DNA from 3 places in the Rhodoferax sp. GW821-FHT10B06 genome. Region 1 is predicted to be linked to each of the others. Evidence: predicted binding sites of a transcription regulator. Region 1 holds the regulator's gene; each other region holds the start of a gene.

What was found. The regulator FNR, encoded in region 1, switches genes on or off when oxygen is low (the NO sensors DNR and NnrR bind a similar motif). The targets are predictions, from matches to a motif close to TTGATNNNNATCAA.
Region 2: a site for FNR is predicted at 2,746-2,759, ahead of clpB (ATP-dependent chaperone ClpB). Genes of this name have one in related genera too.
Region 3: a site for FNR is predicted at 3,276-3,289, ahead of AC07O2_RS07110 (cation-translocating P-type ATPase). Genes of this name have one in related genera too.

Annotation. Positions count from the first base shown of each region.
Region 1 covers NZ_JBWKNO010000010.1:4,488-11,797, forward strand. Annotated here, with positions in the region: gene AC07O2_RS15980 (AAA family ATPase) at 1-334, shown strand, start outside; gene AC07O2_RS15985 (sulfite exporter TauE/SafE family protein) at 320-1,027, opposite strand; gene hemN (oxygen-independent coproporphyrinogen III oxidase) at 1,030-2,412, opposite strand; gene fnr (fumarate/nitrate reduction transcriptional regulator Fnr) at 2,559-3,278, shown strand; gene AC07O2_RS16000 (hypothetical protein) at 3,256-3,504, opposite strand; gene AC07O2_RS16005 (FixH family protein) at 3,517-3,789, opposite strand; gene ccoG (cytochrome c oxidase accessory protein CcoG) at 3,811-5,181, opposite strand; gene ccoP (cytochrome-c oxidase, cbb3-type subunit III) at 5,260-6,174, opposite strand; gene AC07O2_RS16020 (cbb3-type cytochrome oxidase subunit 3) at 6,193-6,330, opposite strand; gene ccoO (cytochrome-c oxidase, cbb3-type subunit II) at 6,346-7,056, opposite strand; gene ccoN (cytochrome-c oxidase, cbb3-type subunit I) at 7,069-7,310, opposite strand, start outside.
Region 2 covers NZ_JBWKNO010000025.1:29,064-36,373, reverse strand. Annotated here, with positions in the region: gene AC07O2_RS24845 (isoaspartyl peptidase/L-asparaginase family protein) at 1-406, opposite strand, end outside; gene AC07O2_RS24840 (molybdenum cofactor biosynthesis protein MoaE) at 464-946, shown strand; gene AC07O2_RS24835 (dihydrodipicolinate synthase family protein) at 951-1,850, opposite strand; gene AC07O2_RS24830 (hypothetical protein) at 2,076-2,651, opposite strand; gene clpB (ATP-dependent chaperone ClpB) at 2,849-5,449, shown strand; gene AC07O2_RS24820 (hypothetical protein) at 5,449-5,730, shown strand; gene AC07O2_RS24815 (diguanylate cyclase domain-containing protein) at 5,765-7,310, opposite strand, start outside.
Region 3 covers NZ_JBWKNO010000003.1:371,259-378,568, reverse strand. Annotated here, with positions in the region: gene arsA (arsenical pump-driving ATPase) at 1-532, opposite strand, end outside; gene AC07O2_RS07110 (cation-translocating P-type ATPase) at 555-3,080, opposite strand; gene AC07O2_RS07105 (ABC transporter permease) at 3,319-4,440, opposite strand; gene rbbA (ribosome-associated ATPase/putative transporter RbbA) at 4,441-7,164, opposite strand; gene AC07O2_RS07095 (HlyD family secretion protein) at 7,161-7,310, opposite strand, start outside.

The sequences.
Region 1 (7,310 bases):
GCATGAACAGTCGCATGGCGAGTCCTTTATGGCGCTGATGACCGAGCGATTCGGTGGTGAAAGTCTATTCCTTCTGGACGAACCCGAAGCAGCCCTGTCACCGCAACGGCAACTGGCGGCCATGTCACGCATGCACGACCTGGTGCTGCAAGGCTCTCAGTTCATCGTCGCCACCCATTCGCCCATCCTTATGGCCTACCCGGATGCCCGCATCTACCGTTGCGGCCAAGAAGGTGTATCCCCCATCGCCTACGAAGACACAGAACACTTTCAGGTCACACGAGACTTTCTTCTAAATCGGGAACGAATGCTCCAGGTTTTATTGCGCAGGTAAGCCAATAGATACAAGGCTGCGGCAAAAGTCGGCCACACGCGGATCCATGTCGTGCACCACGGCCCACAAGGCCACGGCCATCAGGGCGCCACCTGCCGCGCGCATGCCCCACTCCTTGTGCTTTGGGCTGCGCCAGGCCTGCAGGCGCAGCCACAGCCAGGGGCCGGCCATAAGAGTGATGGCGCTGCCTGCAGCAAACAAGGCCATGCACAGAGCGCCATCCAGTGGCCCGCCGCTCAGGGCCGCCACCAGCAGGGCCGAATACAGCAGGCCGCAAGGCATGAAGGCCCAGGCCGCGCCCACGCCAAAGGCCCAGCCATATCCGCCGGAGCTCGCCCGCAGGCGCGCCCACAGCTTGCGGCCCATGCCGTCTACCCATACCGGCTGGCGTGCCAAAACCAGCAAAGTCCCGCCCCAGACCAGCACGGCCACATGGAACAGGGTCCACAGCGGCTGCAGCGCGGTTGACTGGCGAGCCAGCCAGGCCAGGTTGTCGGCCGCCCAGGCCGCCAGCGCACCGGCCAGGCTGTAGCCCACCAGGCGCCCGGCCTGCAGCTGCAGCATGCCCAGCCAGGGCCGCTGCGCGCCGGCCAGACGGCCCAGGCTGCCACAGGCTGCGCCGCACATGGCGGCGCAGTGCGGACCGCCGGCCAGGCCCATCAGCAGTGCGGTCCAGGCCAGGCCCGTTTGCATGTTCAAATGATTCTTGAGAAGCGGGCGCGGTTGCGGTCAGCCTGCAGATAGCGGTCAAACACCATGGCCACCGCGCGCACCAGGAACCAGCCGGTGGCCGTGACGCGGATACCGCTGTCTTCCAACTGCACCAGGCCGGCCTCCACCAAGGGCTGCAGAGCAGCCAGCTCGGCGGCGAAGGCCTTTTTGAAATCCACCAGAAATGCCAGCTCGATGGATTCAAACTGCACCTCGCCCTGGCACATCAGACCCATGATGATGGCGCGGCGCACCAGGTCGTCGCGGTTCAGCGCCAGGCCACGCACCACCGGTAGCTGGCCCTGGTCGATACGGTCGCAGTATTCCTCCAGGGTCTTGGCGTTCTGGCTGTAGGTGGCGCCTATGCGGCCTATGGCCGACACGCCCAGGCCGACCAGGTCGCAGTCGGGCTGGGTGCTGTAGCCCTGGAAGTTGCGGTGCAGCCGGCCCTGGCGCTGGGCGATGGCCAGCGCGTCGTTGGGCAAGGCGAAGTGGTCCATGCCGATGTACACATAGCCGGCTTCCAAAAAGGTGTCGAAGGCCTGCGACAGCATGGACAGCTTGTCGGCCGCCGCCGGCAGCTCAGCGCCCAGAATGCGGCGTTGGGGCTTGAAGCGCTCGGGCAGATGGGCATAGGCGTACAGGGCAATGCGGTCGGGCCGCAGCTCTACCACCTGCTCCAGCGTGCGTGCAAAAGATGCCGGTGTCTGCCGTGGCAAGCCGTAGATCAGGTCCACATTGATGGACTCAAAGCCCAGCGTGCGGGCCACCTCCACCAGCTCGAACACTTGCTGCGCGGGTTGGATGCGGTGCACCGCTTTTTGCACGTCGGCATCAAAGTCCTGTACCCCAAAGCTGAGCCGGTTGAAGCCCAAGGTGGCCAAAGCTTGCAGGCGTTTGGCGTCCACCGTGCGGGGGTCCACCTCAATAGAGTATTCGCCGCCGGGGGCCAACACGAAATGGCGCCGCAACATGGCCATCAGCTGGGCCAGCTCGTCGTCACTCAAAAAAGTAGGGCTGCCTCCGCCCAGGTGCAGTTGGCTGACATTGCGCCGCTCGCCCAGCTGGGCGGTGTGCAGAGCGGTTTCGCGCTCCAGATAGCGCAGATAGGCGGCTCCGCGCTCATGCCGCTTGGTGATGATCTTGTTGCAGGCGCAGTAATAGCAAAGCGACTCGCAAAACGGTATGTGCACATACAGCGACAAGGGCAGGCTCAGTGCTGCCGCCCCCTGGTTGCGTTGCTGCAGGGCCCGCCCATAGTCCTCGCAGGTAAAGGCCTCGACAAACCTGTCGGCGGTGGGATAGGACGTGTACCGCGGCCCAGGCACATCAAAACGGCGTAACAATTCGGGCAAAACACGGGTCATGGCGGGCAGTCAGGTTGCATGACTGGAATGTGCCGCGAAGCCACGCTTGTTTCATTGACGTGGATCAAAACCGCAGCAGATGGCACCAGAGACAATGAGATACATCAAATAGCTCCATTGATCTCCATCAAGTTCATACTCTGCGCATGGTCCCCACCTCAATCAAAGTCGCTTGCTCCAACTGCAACCTGCGTGAGCTGTGCATGCCCTTGGGCCTGAACAAAGAAGAGCTAGAGCGCATTGACGACCTGGTAGCAGTGCGCCGAAAGGTACTGCGAGGCACGGCGCTGTTCCATAACGGCGAAACCTTCAAGGCGCTGTACGCCATCCGTACAGGCTTCTTCAAGACCACCGTCACCACCGAAGATGGCCGCGACCAGGTTACCGGCTTTCAAATGGCAGGCGAAATCATCGGCCTGGACGGCATCGTCAACGACCACCACACCTGCGATGCGGTGGCCCTGGAAGATGCCGAAGTGTGCGAAATGCCCTTCCACCGCATTGAAGAGCTCTCGCGCGAAGTCAACTCCCTGCAGCGCCATGTGCACAAGATCATGAGCCGCGAAATCGTGCGCGAGCACGGCGTGATGCTGCTACTGGGCAGCATGCGCGCCGAGGAACGCCTGGCGGCCTTTTTGCTGAACCTGGTGCAGCGTCTGCATGCGCGCGGGTTTTCACAGTCCGAACTCATCCTGCGCATGACGCGCGAGGAAATCGGCAGCTACCTGGGCCTGAAACTGGAAACCGTGAGCCGCACCTTCTCCAAATTTGTGGAAGACGGCGTGGTCGAGGTCAAGCAGCGCCACATCCGCATCCTGGACACCGAAGCGCTCAAGCGCATCGTCAATCTTCAGCCCTGTCTCTAGGCACTGTCACCGGCTGGCCCACCAGCAGCGTCAGGCAACCCACCAGCACAGCCACCGCCCAGAACGCAAAGAACGCCAGGCTGTACACGCCCTGGCGTGACAAAGGCAGCGGCTGCCCCAGCCATTGCAGGCTGTAGGGATCGACCACCGCAAACACCAGCATCTCCAGTATGCATGCGCCCAGGAACGCGGGCCAGACCACACCTACCACCCTAAAGCTTTGCATAGTGCCCTCCGGCTACTTGGTACGCACCGAGCCGGGCGGCGACGCAGCATGGTTGCGCCCCTGCTCGGCCGGTGCCAGCGGGCCCTGGGCGGCCAGGGTCTTATTGATCTCCAGCCCCTGGCGGTAGTAGTCCTGGGCCAGCACCGGGTCCTGCTGGCGGATGGCGATCCAGCCCGAGACCAAGGCCGCCACCACCACGGCCAGCGGGCCGGAAATCACCAGCCAGACATAGCCGTAGCGCCACCATGGCAGCGGCACCGGTGTAGCAGATACATGAGAGGGCATGGCAGTCTCCTGGAGTTATCGTCAGCGGGGAACAAAGAACGTGGACTTTTCCGACACCTTGGTGCTTCCATCCGCAGTCTGGATGTCGAAGAATACCGGGTAAGAGCCCGGTTCGACAGAACCATAAGGGATATGCAGGCGCACCGCCACCCAGCGCGAGGCTACCGGCTCCAGGTCCACCCATTCGTCCGAGGCCAGCACCAGCCCGTCCAGCCCATGGGCTATGAGACGGTAGCGCTGCGGCAGTTCACTGGCGTTCATGACCTGCAGGCGGTACACGTTTTCCAGCTGGCCACCGGACACAATGCGGGATAGCGCCGCGCGGTCGCGCACCACGTCCACCTTCAGCGGGGTACGCGTCAACAGGCTGCCCAGCAGCGCCAGCGTCAACACCAGCAGTACCGTGCCGTAGACCAGTACCCGAGGCCGCAGCACACGCCGCAGTATCTGCCGGCCCGACCAGCCCTGGGCCATGCCGTTCTGGGTGGCAAAGCGGATCAGGCCAGGGGCATAGCCCATCTTGTCCATCACGCCATCGCATACATCCACGCAGGCGGCGCAGCCTATGCATTCGTACTGCAAGCCCTCGCGGATATCGATGCCGGTGGGGCAGACCTGCACGCACAGCGTGCAGTCCACGCAAGAGCCCAGGCCCAGGGCCGCAGGGTCGGCCTTGCGCGAACGCGAGCCCCGGGGCTCACCACGGGTGGTGTCGTAGCTGACGATCAGCGTGTCCTTGTCGAACATGGCGCTCTGGAAGCGCGCATAGGGGCACATGTATTTGCAGACCTGCTCGCGCATGAAGCCGGCGTTGCCATAGGTGGCAAAGCTGTAGAACAGACCCCAGAACACTTCCCACGAACCAAAGCTGCCGCTCAAAGACTCCTGCAGCAGCGCATAGGTGGGTGTGAAATACGAGACAAAGGTAAAACCGGTCCACAGGGACAGCAACAGCCAAGCGCCGTGCTTGGCCGACTTGCGGGCCAGCTTGTGGGCCGACATGGGCGCGCCATCCAAGCGCATGCGGGCGGCACGGTCGCCCTCGATATGGCGCTCTATCCACATGAAGATTTCGCTGTACACCGTCTGCGGGCAGGCAAAGCCACACCATAGGCGCCCTGCCACGGCGGTGAACAGAAACAGGGACAGCGCAGACACCACCAGCAGCCCGGTCAGGTAGATGAAATCCTGCGGGTACAACACCAGTGAGAAGATGTAGAAGCGGCGCGCCTCCAGGTCAAACAGTACCGCCTGGCGCTGACCCCATTGCAGCCAGGGCAGGCCATAGAACACCAGCTGCGTCAGCAACACCATGGCCCAGCGCCAGCGCGCAAACAGGCCCTGCACTGAACGTGGGTAGATCTTCTTGCTGGCCGCGTACAGCGACACCATCACCTCATCGGCATCTGCTCCAGGCACAGGCACGATGGGAATGGTCTTGCGGGGCGCGACGGTGTTCACACCATGCTCCTACTTGCTGGCCACAGGCTTGTTGGACATGCCCCAGATGTAAGCCGTCAACACATGGATCTGGGCCTCGGTCAGCTTGCCCTGCTGGGCAGGCATCTGGTTGATCTTGCCCTTATTGACCATCTCCATGATGGCGGCCTCGCCCCAACCGTGCAGCCAGATGTCGTCCGACAGATTAGGGGCGCCCAGCGCCTGGTTGCCCTTACCGCCCACCCCGTGGCAGGCTGCGCAGACACCAAACTTGGCCTTGCCCAGACCGGCGCGCACCGAGTCATGCGGGCTGCCCGACAGGCTCAGCACATAGTTGGCCACGTTCTTCACGTCGTCCGGCGTGCCCACCGCAGCGGCCATCGGCGGCATTTGGCCGATGCGGCCATGGGTGATGGTTTCCTTGATCTTGTCTGGCGTACCGCCGTGCAGCCAGTCGGCATCGGTCAGGTTGGGGAAGCCTTTGCTGCCGCGTGCGTCCGAGCCGTGGCACTGGGCGCAGTTGTTCATGAACAGGCGCTCGCCAATCGCCATGGCCGGCGCGCGGCCCGCCAGTTGCTCGGGCGGCAGAGCCACAAAATCGGCATACAGGGGCTGCAGCGCCGCATCTGCGGTTTTCACTTCGTCGCTGTATTCGTTGGCCGAAGTCCAACCCAGCTTGCCGGCAAAGTTGCCCAGGCCGGGGTAGAAGGCCAGGTAGCCGACTGAGAACACGATGGTCAAGACGAACAAGCCCACCCACCAGCGTGGCAAGGGGTTGTTCATCTCGCGCAGGTCACCGTCCCACACATGGCCGGTGGTGTTGTCGCTCTGGAACGGCACCTTTTTACGGGCCGTGATCCAAAGCAGCAGCAAGCAGGCGGCAATGCTGGCGACCGAGATGGCCGCGATACATACCGACCAGAGATTGTTTGTGAAATCGCTCATACAAAATCCTCTTGGGAATCAGTCTTGCTGGAAAGGCAGTTGTGCTGCCTCGTCAAACTGGGCTTTGTTGCGGCTGGAAAAAGCCCAAACCCAGATACCAACAAAGGTGATGAAGCTGACAACCGTGGCGGCGATGCGCAAGGTGGTGACGTCCATGGCGGGCTTTCTGTATCAAGGAGCGTTAACTGGGGTAACGGGCGTGGCGGACGCTGGAGCAGCGGGCGCCGTGGCAGCGGACTGCGCGGCCAACTGATCAGACAGCGCACGGCCCAGCACCTGCAGGTAGGCGATCAGGGCTTCCTGTTCGGTCTTGTCTTTCACCTCGGCCGCTGCGCCGGCAATTTCGGCGTCGGTATAGGGCACGCCCACGGTGCGCAAGGCCTTCATGCGCGGCGCCACATCGGTCGGGTCCAGCAGGGCCTTTTCCAACCAGGGGTAGGCCGGCATGTTCGACTCGGGCACCACGTCGCGCGGGTTGTGCAGGTGGATGCGATGCCATTCGTCGCTGTACTTGCCGCCCACGCGGTGCAGGTCCGGGCCGGTGCGCTTGCTGCCCCACTGGAACGGGTGGTCGTAGACAAATTCACCCGCCACCGAGTAGTGGCCGTAGCGCAGTGTCTCGGCGCGGAACGGGCGGATCATCTGCGAATGGCAGCCGTAGCAGCCTTCGCGCAGGTAGATGTCGCGGCCCATCAGTTGCAAGGGTGTGTAGGGCTTCAGGCCGGTGACCGGCTCGGTGGTGGACTTCTGGAAGAACAGCGGCACGATCTCCACCATGCCGCCCACGGCGACCACCAGCAGGATCAGCACGATCATCAAGAAGTTATTGGTCTCGATCTTCTCGTGCGAGAAGAAGGGCACGGGTTTGTTGTTGTCAGACATGGGTTGTATTCCTCAGGCGTGGGCCACCGACGTGTTGGGGACCGGCACCAGTTGCGAGCGTCCGGAGATGGCGGTCATCCACACATTCCAGGCCATGACCAGCATGCCGCCCAGGTACAGAACGCCACCGGCCACACGCACCACATAGAACGGGAAGGTGGCTTTCACGCTTTCCACAAAGGTGTAGGTCAGGGTGCCGTCGGCATTGATGGCACGCCACATCAGGCCCTGCATCACACCGGCAATCCACATGG
Region 2 (7,310 bases), on a different contig from region 1:
AGCCGTGTTCGTGGGCGAAGGCTTCGGCTCCGTCGCCGCTGAGCAGCACAAAGCGCGAATCCATCACCGCCCGTGCCAGCTGCACCGGGTTGCGCGGCGTGCGTACCGTAGCCACGGCGCCAGCAGCCAGGTTGCGCCCATCCATCACGGCGGCGTCCATTTCATGCTCGGCGGTGGAGGTGTAGACCGAGCCACGCCCGGCGTTGAACAGAGGTTCGTCCTCCAGCGCGGTGACGGCTGCCACCACGGCATCTAGCGCGCTGCCGCCTTGGGCCAGGATGGCCTCGCCGGCCGCCAGCGCGGCATGCAGGCCGGCATGGTAAGGCGCTTCGTCGGTGGCGCCGCGGGCCATGGTGCCGGCGCCGCCGTGGACTGCCAGGGTGTAGCGGGGTGTGGTCAAACGCATCTCCTCAATGTCGGTAGGGTAGAAACTGTATCCCATGGTGGCTGGCAAAATGCCCCGATGAACCCGCCCCGTGTACGCATACAGACCCAGGACTTCGACCCCAGCAGCGAAATCGCCGCCTTGCGCCGGCACGACCGGCGCGTGGGTGCGGTGTGCAGCTTTGTCGGAGTAGTGCGCGACTTCCACCCGGACAGCGCTGGCGAGGTGCTGAGCCTGGAATTGGAGCACTACCCCGGCATGACCGAGCGCGCCATCGAGGCCATGGTGGACCAGGCCCTGGCCCGCTTCAACATCTATGCCGCCCAGGTCATCCACCGCGTAGGTCTGCTGCAGCCCCTGGACCAGATCGTCTGGGTGGCCGTCAGCTCTGCCCACCGGGGCGAGGCCTTCCAGGCCTGTGAATTCCTGATGGACTATCTGAAAACCCAGGCACCGTTCTGGAAGAAGGAGCAAACCCCCAGCGGCGCGCGCTGGGTGGATGCGCGGGTCAGCGACGACGCAGCACTGGCCCGCTGGGGCATACAGGCGCAGAACGCCTGAGCGGTTAGGGCGTACTCAGCGCGGGGAAGCCCTGTTCCAGCGCAATCAACCGGTCCACCAGGGCGCTGGATGCCGGCGTCATCGGCGCGCGCAGCTCGGCCTGCATCTGGCCGTGGCGGGCCAGCCAGCCCTTGATGGGGCCGGGGTTGGGCTCGGCGAACTGGCCGGTGATCCAGGGCAACAGCGGCTGCCACAGCGCACGTGCCTGTGCCAGATTACCTGCTGTAATGGCTTGCATGACTTGTACAAAACGCTGCGTATGCCCATGGGCGCTGGCGGCAATCGCGCCCGCTCCGCCCTGGGCCAGGGTGCTGAAGATCTGTACATCTTCGCCGGCCAGCACCTGCAGCGCGCCGCTGGCGATCAGGGCCGCCGTCTTGGCGGCATCACCGCCGCAGTCCTTGACGGCCTGGATGCGCGGGTGCTGGGCCAGCTGCAGCAGGGTGGTCAGCTCCAGCGTGGCGCCGGTGCGATAGGGAATGTCATAGACGATCAGCGGTACTTCGGATGCATCGGCCAGGGCTGTAAACCAGTGCAGCAGCCCGGCTTGCGAGGGGCGGATATAGCAAGGTGCGGCCAGCAGCAGGCCGGCAACACCCTGTCGGCTGGTGGCGGCCACGCTGTCCCGCATCTTGGGCAGGTGGTAGCCCGATAGGCCCATCACCACGGGCAGGCTCTGGGCGGCCTCCAGTACCGTGTTCAGTACGGCCTGTTGCTCGTCGGCATCCAGGGCCGCTGCCTCACCGGTAGAGCCGCAGGCGACGAAGCCGGCAATGCCGCTGCCTCGCAGGTTTTTCACCAGCCGGGCCAGCGCAGGGTGGTCTACCGCCCCGTGGTGGAACGGGGTGACCAGGGGAATCCATAAACCAGAAAAATCGCCGGAAAAATCGTTCGAAGCGCTCACACTGCATCCTTTGTTGATAACAGACCGATGGGGTAACCATCGTCAAAGGAGCGCGGGCCGAAGGGGGGACGGGAGGTATCGGTTCCATCGCTCATCTGAGGACGGAACCGCAGCTCCGGTCAGATGAGCTGGGGTTTTTTAGCGGCACCGGCAGACACGCCGCCACGGCTGCAGGGCAGCGGTGTGGAACGGAGTAGTGCGCGGGTAGGCATTCCGCTATTGTATTCAGTTCAGGTACTTGGGGCGCTCTTCCGGGTCCGGCATGTCGCTGGCCTGGGCCTGTGCGCTGCCGGCCAGCTCATGGCCCTGGCCCCAGGCGGACAGATGCAGCGCGCGTTCCAGCAATTGCACCAGGCCGTGCACCAGCGGCGGCGCCAGCTCGACCTGGAAGCCACGTGGATTGTCCTGCTCGGGCAACTGCTCGTTGAAGGCGATTTTCAGCGGGCCATTCGCTTCGGGTGTGATGCGTACTTCGGTGACCAGCAAGGGCTCTGTGCCCAGTGGCCAGCTGGTGGGTAGGGCGGCATCCTGGTACGGGGTGGCGAAGTCGGTCTCTTGCAGCACGGCTTCGCGCCGGAAGTCGGCCAGAATCTTTTTGCTGACCTCGTCACGCTGCATGCTGCCCAGGTCCTCCTGGCGGGCTGCGTGCTCTACCACCGCGCGGTTCAATGTAGGCCAGAGCACCAGGGTCAGGCGGCGCGTCAGCCACAGGCGCATTTCTGTGCCTTCGCGGGTATTGACGCGCACCAGTATCCGGTCCTGCGCTTCCAGGTAGCGGACCGAGAGCTGGTGGATGTTCATGGTGCGAATTTTAAATCGCAGGCCGCGGGCCTTGGTTTTACAGTGATGCTATTTTTTTGATAGCTGCTGGCGCAGATAACTACTGCGCCAGAGCTTGATTTTTATCAAATACCGGCGAAGTTGCGGCAGCGCGGAGCAGCCGTTTGGTCTTGAAATCGGCCATATTCTCCTCACGTAGCTCGGTATTGGAGATCACGATGCGACAAGACAAACTCACCACCAAATTCCAGGAAGCCCTGGGCGACGCACAAAGCCTGGCGCTGGGTGCCGACCACGGCTATATCGAACCGGCCCATGTGCTGGCCGCCATGCTGCGCCAGGACGACGGCCCGCAGGCGCTGCTGCAGCGCGCGGGCGTGAATGTGCCGAATCTGCTGGCCGCCGCCGAGGGCGCGCTGAAGAAGCTGCCCACGGTGCACGGGCAAGACCAGGTGCAACCCAGCCGCGATTTCATCAGCTTGCTGCAGGGCGCTGAGAAGGAAGCTATCAAGCGCGGCGACCAGTTCGTATCCAGCGAATTGTTCCTGCTGGCGCTGACCGACAGCAAGTCCGACTTTGGCCAGCTGGTGCGCGCCAACGGCCTGACCCGCAAATCGCTGGAAGCCGCGGTGGACGCGGTGCGTGGCGGCGACAAGGTAGACAGCGCCGACGCCGAAGGCCAGCGTGAATCCTTGAAGAAATACTGCCTGGACCTGACCGAGCGCGCCCGCATGGGCAAGCTGGACCCGGTAATTGGCCGCGACGACGAAATCCGCCGTGCCATCCAGGTACTGCAGCGCCGTACCAAGAACAACCCGGTGCTGATCGGCGAACCCGGCGTGGGTAAGACTGCCATCGTCGAAGGCCTGGCCCAGCGCATCGTGGCCGGCGAGGTACCCGAGTCGCTCAAAGGCAAGCGCGTGCTGTCGCTCGACATGGCGGCCCTGCTGGCCGGAGCCAAGTTCCGCGGTGAATTCGAAGAACGGCTGAAGTCCGTGCTGAAAGAGCTGGCCAAGGACGAAGGCCAGACCATCGTTTTCATCGACGAGCTGCACACCATGGTGGGCGCAGGCAAGGCCGAGGGCGCGATGGACGCCGGCAATATGCTCAAGCCCGCGCTGGCGCGTGGCGAGCTGCACTGCGTGGGTGCAACCACCCTGGACGAGTACCGCAAATACATCGAAAAAGACGCGGCCTTGGAGCGCCGTTTCCAGAAAATCTTGGTCGGCGAACCCACCGTGGAAGCCACCATCGCCATCCTGCGCGGCCTGCAAGAAAAGTACGAAGTGCACCATGGCGTGGACATCACCGACCCGGCCATTGTGGCCGCGGCCGAACTCAGCCACCGCTACATCACCGACCGCTTCTTGCCGGACAAAGCCATCGATCTGATCGACGAGGCTGCGGCCAAGATCAAGATCGAAATGGATTCCAAGCCCGAGGTGATGGACAAGCTGGACCGCCGGCTGATCCAGCTGCAGATCGAGCGCGAAGCCGTGCGCCGTGAGAAGGACGAGTCGTCGATCAAGCGTTTCGGCCTGATCGAGGAAGAGATCGTCAAGCTGCAAAAGGAAATCGCCGACTACGACGAAATCTGGCAGTCGGAAAAAGCCCAGGCCCAGGGCAGCGCACATGTGCGTGAAGCCATCGACAAGCTGAAGTTCCAGATCGAAGAGCTGACCCGCAAGGGCGATTTCAACAAGGTGGCCGAGCTGCAATACGGCAAGCTGCCCGAGCTGGAAAAGCAACTCAAGGAAGCGCAGGACAAGGAGTCCAGCAAGGGCGTGACCAGCGCGCCGCGCCTGCTGCGTACCCAGGTCGGCGCCGAGGAAATTGCCGAAGTGGTGGCGCGCGCCACCGGTATTCCGGTTAGCAAATTGATGCAAGGTGAGCGCGACAAGCTGTTGCAGATGGAGGTCAAGCTGCACGACCGCGTGGTCGGCCAGGACGAGGCCATCACCGCCGTGGCGAATGCCATCCGCCGTTCGCGCGCTGGCCTGTCTGACCCGAACCGGCCTACCGGCTCCTTCCTGTTCCTCGGCCCTACGGGCGTGGGCAAGACTGAGCTGTGCAAAGCGCTGGCGGGCTTCATGTTCGACTCGGAAGACCACCTGGTCCGCATCGACATGAGCGAGTTCATGGAGAAGCATTCGGTGGCCCGCCTGATCGGTGCGCCGCCCGGCTATGTGGGCTACGAGGAGGGCGGCTACCTGACCGAAGCTGTGCGCCGCAAGCCCTACAGCGTGCTGCTGCTGGATGAAGTGGAAAAAGCCCACCCCGACGTGTTCAACGTGCTGCTACAGGTGCTGGACGATGGCCGCCTGACGGATGGACAGGGCCGTACCGTGGACTTCAAGAACACGGTGATCGTGATGACCAGCAATATCGGCTCGCCCATCATTCAGAACATGGTGGGCCAGGATTACGAGGACATCAAGGATGCGGTGCAGGACGAGCTGAAGAACTACTTCCGCCCCGAGTTCCTGAACCGCATCGACGAGACCGTGGTGTTCCATGCGCTGGACGCGAAGAACATCGAGGCGATTGCCGCGATCCAGATCAAGGTGCTGCAGACCCGTTTGGCGAAGATGGACCTTGAACTGCAGGTTTCGCCTGCGGCGCTGGCCGAGCTGGCCAAGGTCGGCTTTGACCCGGTGTTTGGCGCCCGACCGTTGAAGCGTGCGATCCAGCAGCGCATTGAGAACCCGCTGTCCAAGCTGCTGCTGGAGGGCCGCTTTGCGCCCAAGGATGTGATTCCTGTGGACGTGGACCCGATCCAGGCACCGGGCCAGTTCAGCTTCGGCAAGGTGGCCGCTTGATGGGGCAGTTTGTCTGGCGGCTTTTTGTATGGATGCTGGCCTTGGTTTTCATCGCCAGCGCCTTGCTGGTGCTGTCGGGCATTGCCCTGCTGTGGTTGCTGCGTAGCCTTTGGGCTCGTCTGACGGGGCAGCCCGTGGCGCCCATGCGCATGTACTCGGCCGGCTGGAAAGATGTGGCGCGCACGGTGGACCGCTTTTCGCAGCGTCCGCGTGCAAGCAGCGGCACGCCCGAGGTCGCTGACGTTACGGACGTGGAAGTGAAAAAGGTTTCGCCACCCTGAGTGGCGTGGCCGCAGCCGCACCAAATACCTGCGCTTACTGCAGGCTGGCGTAGCGCGAGTTTTTGGTGGCGTACATGGCGTTGTCGGCGGCGGTCAGCAGCTCTTCCACGTTGCTGCCGTCCACCGGGTAAATCGCCAGGCCTATGCTGGTGCCGATCTGCACCATTTCACCTGTGTCCAGTGTGATGGGGGTGTTCAACACGTCGCGGACCTTGCGGGCGATAGACATCATGGTGTTGCCATCGCTCACGGCGTCGAGTATCAGCACGAATTCATCGCCGCCCACGCGTGCCACCGTGTCTACGCCGCGCACGGTGGAGGTTAGCCGCAGGGCCACGGACTGCAGCACGGTATCGCCGGCTGCATGACCGTAACGGTCGTTCACAGGTTTGAATCCATCCAGGTCCAGCATCAGCACGGCGAAGCCTTGCTGGTTGCGTTTGGCATGCTCCATGGCCACATTCAACCGGTCGCCTAGCAGCTTGCGGTTGGCCAGGCCTGTCAACGGGTCGTGGTGGGCCTGCAAGGCCAGTTGCTCTTCGTTCAGGCGTAACTCGTGGTTGGCTTTCTCCAGCTCACGGGTGCGTTCCTGTACCCGGCCTTCGATCTTGCGCTCGCTTTCGCGCAGGCTGTTCAGTACAGCCAGCTCGCTCTGGTAGGCGCGCGCCTGGGCTTCAGAGGCCTCGCGGCGGCTGGTGTGGATGCGATCGGCCAGCGAGAAGGACAGCGCCAGCATTTCCACCGCCGAACCGATCAGCATGGCATGGGTGATGAAGGGGTGGGAGGGCAGCAAGCCCAGGTTGTGCAGGGCGGTGACCAGCACACCCAGCAGCAGGGTGCCCCAGGCAAAACTGAAGTGGCGTGCCCCCAAGTGTTTTTGCAGCAGGCAGTAGATACTGACACCGACCAGCACACAGGTAAACAGGATTCCGTCGATATTGATCAGCCAGGCACACAGATGGTAGGGCAGGGTCAGTACGCAGACGGCGGTTAGGGCCATCAATCCGGCCAGGCCTTGCAGTATCTTGTCCGCCACCGGTGCCCGCATGGCCGTGCCCAGAAACTGGCGCGCAAACAGGGCAGCAAAAAAACCAGCTACCGACATGCTGAACTGGGCTGCAATATTGCCCCACCATGGTGTGTTGGGCCAGATAAATTCTTCACCAAAGCCGGTCAGCCCCAGTTGGCCGAAGACCATGCCGGTGGCAAAGCCTACATAGCTCAGATAAATGTTGTCGCGTAGCGAGACGTACAGCAGCAAGTTGTACATCACCAAGCCCAGCAGCAGACCGAAATACAGGCTGAACGCGCCATAGCTTGCATGGTCAGCCTGGGCCAGGGCTGCAGGGCGCCAAAGCTGCAATGGTATGGACAGGCTACCCTCAGATGTCACCCGCAGGTACAGGGTTTGGCTTTGGCCTGGGGTCAGTTGCAGCGGAAACACATGGTTGTGGTGTGGCAGCGGCCGTTGTGAAAACGGCATCTGGTCGCCGGATCGGAGGTGCTCGGCGCCTTTCTCGCGGCTGGTATAGAACAGGTCTATCTGGTCCAGCATCGGTGCCGCGATTTCCAGCATCCAC
Region 3 (7,310 bases), on a different contig from region 1:
AAGAGGCACCTCGGTCGTTGCTAGCGAGGAAGCCACTCCAGGCCTGGGGCAGGCTTAGCAGCCGCAGGGTGTGGCCGGTGGGTGCGGTGTCGAACACGATGTGGTCGAAGCGCGCATCGTGCTCGGACAGCAGCGTGGCGAACTCGTCGAAAGAGGCTATTTCGGTGGTGCAGGCGCCGGACAGCTGCTCGCGCACGGTGGCAAGTTCGGCGACGCTGGCTGCCACACCCATCTGTGCCAATACGCGCTGGCGGTAGGCCTCTGCTGCCGTGTCGGGGTCGATGTTCAAGACCCACAGGCCGGGCGCGCCTGGCACAGCCGTCGGCGTGTTGCGCAGTTCAACACCCAGCATCTCGTCGAGGTTCGAGGCCGCATCGGTGCTGACCAGCAACACATGTTTGCCAGCATCGGCCAGTGCCAGCGCGGCGGCGGTGGAGAGCGAGGTTTTGCCGACGCCGCCTTTGCCGGTGAAGAACAGGTGCCGTGTGGCGTGGGACAGAAAGGCCATAGGCTGCTGAGATGGCGTAGGCATGTTGAGGTCTCCTGGTCACGTTTTACTTGTTGGCTGCAGACTGTCGCCCCATGGCCCATTTCACAGCCTCGAACCACAGCAGGCTGAGGGCGGCCAGGCCCAGCGCGGCCAGCAGCATCCACGGCGCGGGCTGCTCGAATGCAAACAGGCGGCGGATCGGGGCGAAGCCGAGCACCGCGCCCAGCAGTAGCACGGTGGCGGCGCAGGTCCAGCCAAAGTAGCGGTTGCGTGCGGCGTCCTTGCGCCACGAGGGTCGGGTCCAGCTGCGGTTGGCGTAGATCAGGCCCAGGTTGGACAAAACCAGCACGCTGAACACCAGGGCCCGGGCCACGCCCTCTGAGTGCATCCGGGAGGTGGCATATACGGCTAGCAGCAGTACCAGCAGGCCCAGGCCCTGCCACAGGCCACGGAGCAACACGCTGCGGTCGAACAAATGGGCACTGGCCGGGCGCGGCGGCACGGCCATGGCGTCTGCCTCCAGCGGCTCGGCCTCGAACACCACCGAGCAAGCCGGGTCGATGATCAGCTGCAGAAACAAGATATGCACCGGCATCAGCAGCAGTGGCCAGCCCAGCAGCACGGGCAGCAGCGACAGGCCGACGATGGGCAGGTGCACACCCACCACGAACACAATGGCCTTGCGCAGATTGGCAAACACGCGGCGGCCGTAGCGCACCGCTGTGACGATGGAGGCAAAGTCGTCGTTTAGCAGCACCAGGTCGGCTGCCTGGCGGGCCACTTCGGTGCCGCGCGCGCCCATGGCCACGCCGATGTGGGCGGCCTTGAGGGCCGGCGCGTCGTTCACGCCGTCGCCGGTCATCGCCACCACGTCACCGCGCGCGCGGAAGGCCTGCACCAGCCTCAGCTTGTGCTCGGGCTGCACGCGGCAAAACACGTTGGTGTTCGCCAGGCGGGCCTGTAATTCCGTGTCGCTGAGGGCGGCGAGCTCCTGCCCGGTCATGGGCGCTGCACCGCTGGGCAGGCCGACCTGGCGGGCGATGGACAAGGCGGTGGCCGGGTGGTCGCCGGTCATCATCACCACGCGGATGCCGGCGGCGTGGCATTCGGCGATGGCCTGGGGCACATCGGGCCGTACCGGGTCTTCCAGCGCCACAAGGCCCAGGAATACGAAGTCGAAGTCGTGCTGGTTGTCTGGCAGGGGCTGGGCAGGGAACACGGCGCTGGCCACGCCCAGCACCCGCAGGCCGTCGCCAGCCAGGGTGGCGACCTGGGCGGCAATCTGCTGGCGTTGTGCAACGGGTAGGTGGCACAGGTCCACGATGGCCTCGGGCGCGCCCTTGGCGGCGATCATGCGTTCGCGCAGATCGGGCGACTGCCATACACGCGACATGGCCAGCATTTCTGGCGACAGTGGGTAGTCGTCCACCAATGTCCAGTTGGCGTGCAGGTGTTCGGTATGCGCCAGCAGGCGCGCGCCTGCGTCAACGATCGCGGTTTCCATGGGGTCGAAGGCGCGGCGGTGGCTGGCCAGCACTGCGTATTCCAGCACGCCATGCAGGCCCTCGGCCAGCGGGGCATTGCCAGCCTGCAGGCTGTCATATGTCTCTGCGCCGGCGCACAGCCGCCGTACCGCCATGCGGTTGGCCGTGAGCGTACCCGTCTTGTCCACACACAACACGGTGGTGGCGCCCAGCAGCTCCACGGCGGGAATGTTACGGGCCAGCACTTGCTGGCGCGATAGGCGCCAGGCGCCCAGGCCGAGGAATAGCGTCAGGATCACCGGCAGCTCCTCGGGCAGCACTGCCATGGCCAGCGTCAGTCCGGCCAGCAGCCCGCCCAGCCAGTCGCCGCGCAGCAGGCCGTAGGCCACGGCCAGCGCAGCCGCCAGGGCAATACCCACGATGGCCACGGCTTTGACGACGTATTTGGTTTCCTGCTGGATGGGCGTAGTCTCGCTGGCGATGCCTTCCAGCGACTTGCCTATGCGGCCCAGCGTGCTGCGTTCGCCGGTGGCCACCACCAGGCCCTGCCCGCTGCCCTGCGTGACCAGCGTGCCTGAGAAGGCCTGCGCTGCTGCAGCGCCACCGGCTTGCTTCTGCACCGGCACGGATTCGCCGGTGAGTAGGGATTCGTCCAGTGCGAGGTTGGCGGTGTGGGTCAGTTGCAGGTCGGCGGGCACGCGGTCGCCCTCGGCCAGCAGCACCGCGTCGCCGCAGACAAGGTCGCGGGCTGAGATTTTCAGAGGCTGGTCGCCACGCAGCACCAGCGCCAGTGGGCTGGACAGGTCGCGCAGGGCATCCAGCGAGCGTTCGGTGCGCCGCTGCTGCACAAAGCTGATGCCCATCACCACGAACACAAAGCCCAGCAGCATCAGTGCTTCCTGGTGGTCGCCCAGCAGCATGTAGAGCGCGCCGCAGGTCACCAGCAGCAGGAACATGGGCTCCAGCACCACATCAACCACCAGGCGCAACAGGCTGCGCGGCCTGGAGGTGGGCAGGGCATTGGGGCCGTCTTGCGCCAGGCGCTGTTGCGCTTCGGCCTGGGTCAGGCCGGTGGTGTTCAGGCTTGGCGGGATAATGTCCGCCACTATGTTGGCCTGGCGGAATCTGCCGACCAAGCGGAGATGATGACGCTCGCCACCAGCAGGGCAGCCAGGGCGCTGCGAACAATTGAAGTTGTCATAGGGGCTTTCGCTGGATTGAGGTCGTTCGCGCACGAGGCTTCCGCAGCACTTCAGATTTTTGCTGTGCTGTTTAGTCTGACGCCAGCTTGTTTTCTGTTGTTGATGCAGGTCAAGCCATCCATTGCAGCCCCTGGGGACACACTCAGGCCATCTGGCTGATCGTCTTGCGAAAGCGGGCCAGGGAGGCAAAGAAAAATACAGTGCCAATCACCAGAATGGCCAGCAGCTGCGGCCATACCACCGCCAGGCCCGCACCCCGGTACAAAATCGCCTGACCGGCGGACACAAAGTGGGTGGTGGGGGCCACCAGCATCACGTTTTGTACCAGGGCCGGCATGCTTTCACGTGGGGTGGCGCCGCCCGACAGCATCTGCAGCGGCAGCAGCACCAATACCAGCAGCATGCCGAATTGGGGCATGGAGCGCGCCAAAGTCGCCAGGAAAATCCCCAGTGAGGTCGTGGCAAACAGGTGCAGCGCGGCCGCCAGCATGAACAGCGCCACCGACCCTTCGATCGGCACGCCTAAAGCGCCCTGCACCACAAACACCAAGGCTGTCAGCGCAGCCAACAGCACCACCAGGCCCATGGACCACACCTTGGCCAGCATGATCTCGATGGGCGTCACCGGCATCACCAGCAGATGCTCCAGCGTACCGTGCTCGCGTTCGCGTATCAGTGCAGCGCCGGTGAGGATGATGGAGAGCATGGTCACGTTGTTGATGATCTCCATCAATGACCCGAACCAGGCTTGCTCCAGATTCGGGTTGAAGCGCATGTGCAGCACCAGCTCCACCGGCGCTACCGCAGTGCTGCGGTAGCGCTGCACAAATTCGGTTACCTCGCTGGTCACAATCTGCTGAATGTAGCCACTGCCGGTGAACGCCTGGCTCATCAGCGTGGCATCTACATTCAACTGCACTGCGGGGGACTGCCCGGCCAACACGTCGCGCTGGAAGTTGGGCGGGATGTCCAGCACAAAGGTGTACTGGCCGCTGTCCATGCCCGCATCCACTTCGGCCAGCGACACCATGGCAGGGGGCTTGAAGTGCGGTGGGTACAAGCTGGAGATGATGCGCGCCGACAGCGGCGATCCATCCTCGTCCACGATGGCAATCGGCGCGTTGTGCAGGCTCTCGGGCATGGCCGTGGCCGCCACATAGATCGACAGGGTGAAGGTGTAGGCGATCAGCACCAGCATCATCGGGTCGCGCACCAGACTCCACAGTTCCTTCACCCCCAGGCGGTAGATATTGGGGACGCGCATTCAGCGGGCCTGCTTTTTCAGCAGCCATATGGCCGTGACCAGAATGACCGGCGCGGCCAGTAGCAAAGGCCAGAACGATGGGCCCAGGTTGGAGAAGTCCAGCGCCTTGTTGAACACGCCGCGGCAAATCGTCAAGAAGTGCGTGGCGGGATAGATGTGCCCAATCGTCGCCCCCACGCCTTCGAGTGAGGACACAGGATTCGTCAGGCCCGCAAACTGCACGCAGGGGATGATGGTGCCGATCATGGTCACAAATATCGCGGCGATCTGGCTCTTGGTGAAGGTGGACGCCAGCAGGCCAATGCCGGTAGAGCTGAGCACAAACACCAGGGCGGCCAGTGTCAGCGTGGCAAAGCTGCCCTTGATGGGCACGTCAAACACGGTCACGGCCAACGCCGCCATCAAGAAAAAATTGAACATGGCCAGCGCGATGTACGGCAGCTGCTTGCCCAGCAGGAACTCGCTGCGGGTGACCGGGGTGACGTACAGGTTGATGATGGAGCCCATCTCTTTCTCGCGCACCACCGACAGTGCCGTCAGCATGGCGGGGATCATCATCAGCAGCATGGGGATCACCGCCGGCACCATGGCGGGCAGGCTTCGGACGTCGGGGTTGTAGCGGTAGCGCGTCTCGATGCTGGCGGGCGCGGCCACCGACTGGCCTAGCCGGTGGCTGGCCATGTCGGCCAGCCAGGTCGCGTGCATGGCCTGCACATAGCCGCGCACGGTTTCGGCCCGGGCGGGCATGGCGCCATCGACCCATGCGCCCATCTGCACCGGTGTACCGCGCGCTATGTCGCGGCCGAAGCCATGGGGTATCTCAATGGCCAAGGACAACTCGCCGCTGCGCATGCGCTGGTCCAGATCGGCATAGCTGGTGATGGGCGGCTTCTCGATGAAGTAGCGCGAACCGGAGAGGTTGAGCACGTAGTTCTGGCTCAGCGCCGTCTGGTCCTGATCCATCACGGCGTAGGAGAGGTTCTCCACATCCAGATTGATGCCGTAGCCCATGATGCACATCAAAAACGCGGTGCCCAGCAGTGCCAGCGCAGCCCGCACCGGGTCGCGCTGCAGCTCCAGCGCCTCGCGCAGGGTGTAGCTCCAGGCGCGTGCAAAGCTGAAGACGCGTGTGCGGGGAGCCGATTCTGTGCTTTTGCCCGCTACAGGTGCTGCATCGGCCTTGGGTGCGGGAGGTGCGGCCTCTTCCAGATAGGCGATGAAGGCCTGCTCCAGATTCTCCGCGCCACGCTTTTGCACCAGGCCGGCCGGGCTGTCGGTCACCAGCACCCGGCCGGCGTGCATCAGAGAAATGCGGTCGCAGCGCTCGGCCTCGTTCATGAAATGGGTGGAGATGAAGATCGTCACCAGGTCGTTGCGGGCCAGGTCGATCATCAGCTGCCAGAACATGTCGCGCGCCACCGGGTCCACGCCGGAAGTCGGCTCGTCCAGAATCAGCAGCTCAGGTTTGTGCACCATGGCCACCGCCAGCGACAGGCGCTGGCGTATGCCCAGCGGCAGGCTTTCCGGCAGGCTGTTCAAGACCTCGCGCAGATTGAAGCGCTGCACCATGGCGTCCACGCGGCCGGGAATCTCGGCCTCGGCTACCTGGAACAGGCGCGCATGCAGCACCAGGTTTTGCTGCACCGTCAGCTCGCCATACAGGGAAAACGCCTGCGACATATAGCCCACCCGCCTGCGGGTGGCTATGTCCTTGGGGTTCACCTTGCTGCCAAACAGCAGAGCCTGCCCCTCGGTGGCGGGCAGCAAGCCGGTCAGCATCTTCATGGTGGTGGACTTTCCGCAGCCGTTGGAGCCCAGGAAGCCAAAAATCTCCCCGCGCCGGATACGGAAGTCCACCTTGTCCACGGCCAGAAAGTCGCCGAAGCGCATGCTCAAACCCTGGGCTTCAATGGCGATCTCGGGCTGGGCCGACTCCACCAGCGGGGGCACGTGGATGGCATGGTGGTCGTGCCGCTGGGCCTCGGGCAGCAGGGCGATGAAGGCGGCTTCCAGTGTCTCGGTGCCGGTGCGTGCGCGCAGCTCGGCGGGCGTGCCCTGGGCCAGTATGCGGCCGGCGTCCATGGCCACCAGCCAGTCAAAGCGGTCGGCCTCTTCCATGTAGGCAGTGGCCACCACCACGCTCATGCCGGGGCGCTCGCTGCGGATGCTGTCGATCAAATCCCAAAACTGGCGGCGTGATAGCGGGTCCACGCCGGTGGTGGGCTCGTCCAGAACCAACAGGTCGGGGTCGTGGATCAGTGCGCAGCACAGGCCCAGCTTCTGCTTCATGCCGCCGGACAGCTTGCCCGCTGGCCGCGACAGAAACTCTTGCAGCCCGGTGCTGCGTGTCAGGCTGTCGATGCGGCGGCGGCGCTCGGCACTGTTGTGGCCAAACAGGCGGCCGAAGAACTGCAGGTTTTCCTCTACCGACAAGGTGGGGTAGAGGTTCTTACCCAGGCCTTGCGGCATGTAGGCAATGCGCGGGCACACGCTGTTGCGATGTGCGGTGCTGGCCATGTCACCGCCCAGTACCTGCACCTGGCCCTGCTGCACCGCCCGGGCGCCGGCCAGCAAAGACAGTAAGCTGGACTTGCCCACGCCGTCCGGCCCGATCAGGCCCACCATGCACCCGGCGGGCAGGTCCAGCGTGATGTCGATCAATGCCTGCGTCTTGCCGTAGTGCAGATGCACACTTGCCAGCCGCGCAACCGGGGCTGCTGTCACTGCGGCACCTTGACGGTCAACTCCGCAGGCCACACGCTTTGTGCGTCGGTTTTGATCCAGGCCATGCCTGGCACGCCGGTCTTCACTTGTTGCAGGTGTTTTTGCAGCAGCGCAGGGTCGATTTGCGCCTTCACACGGAACATCAG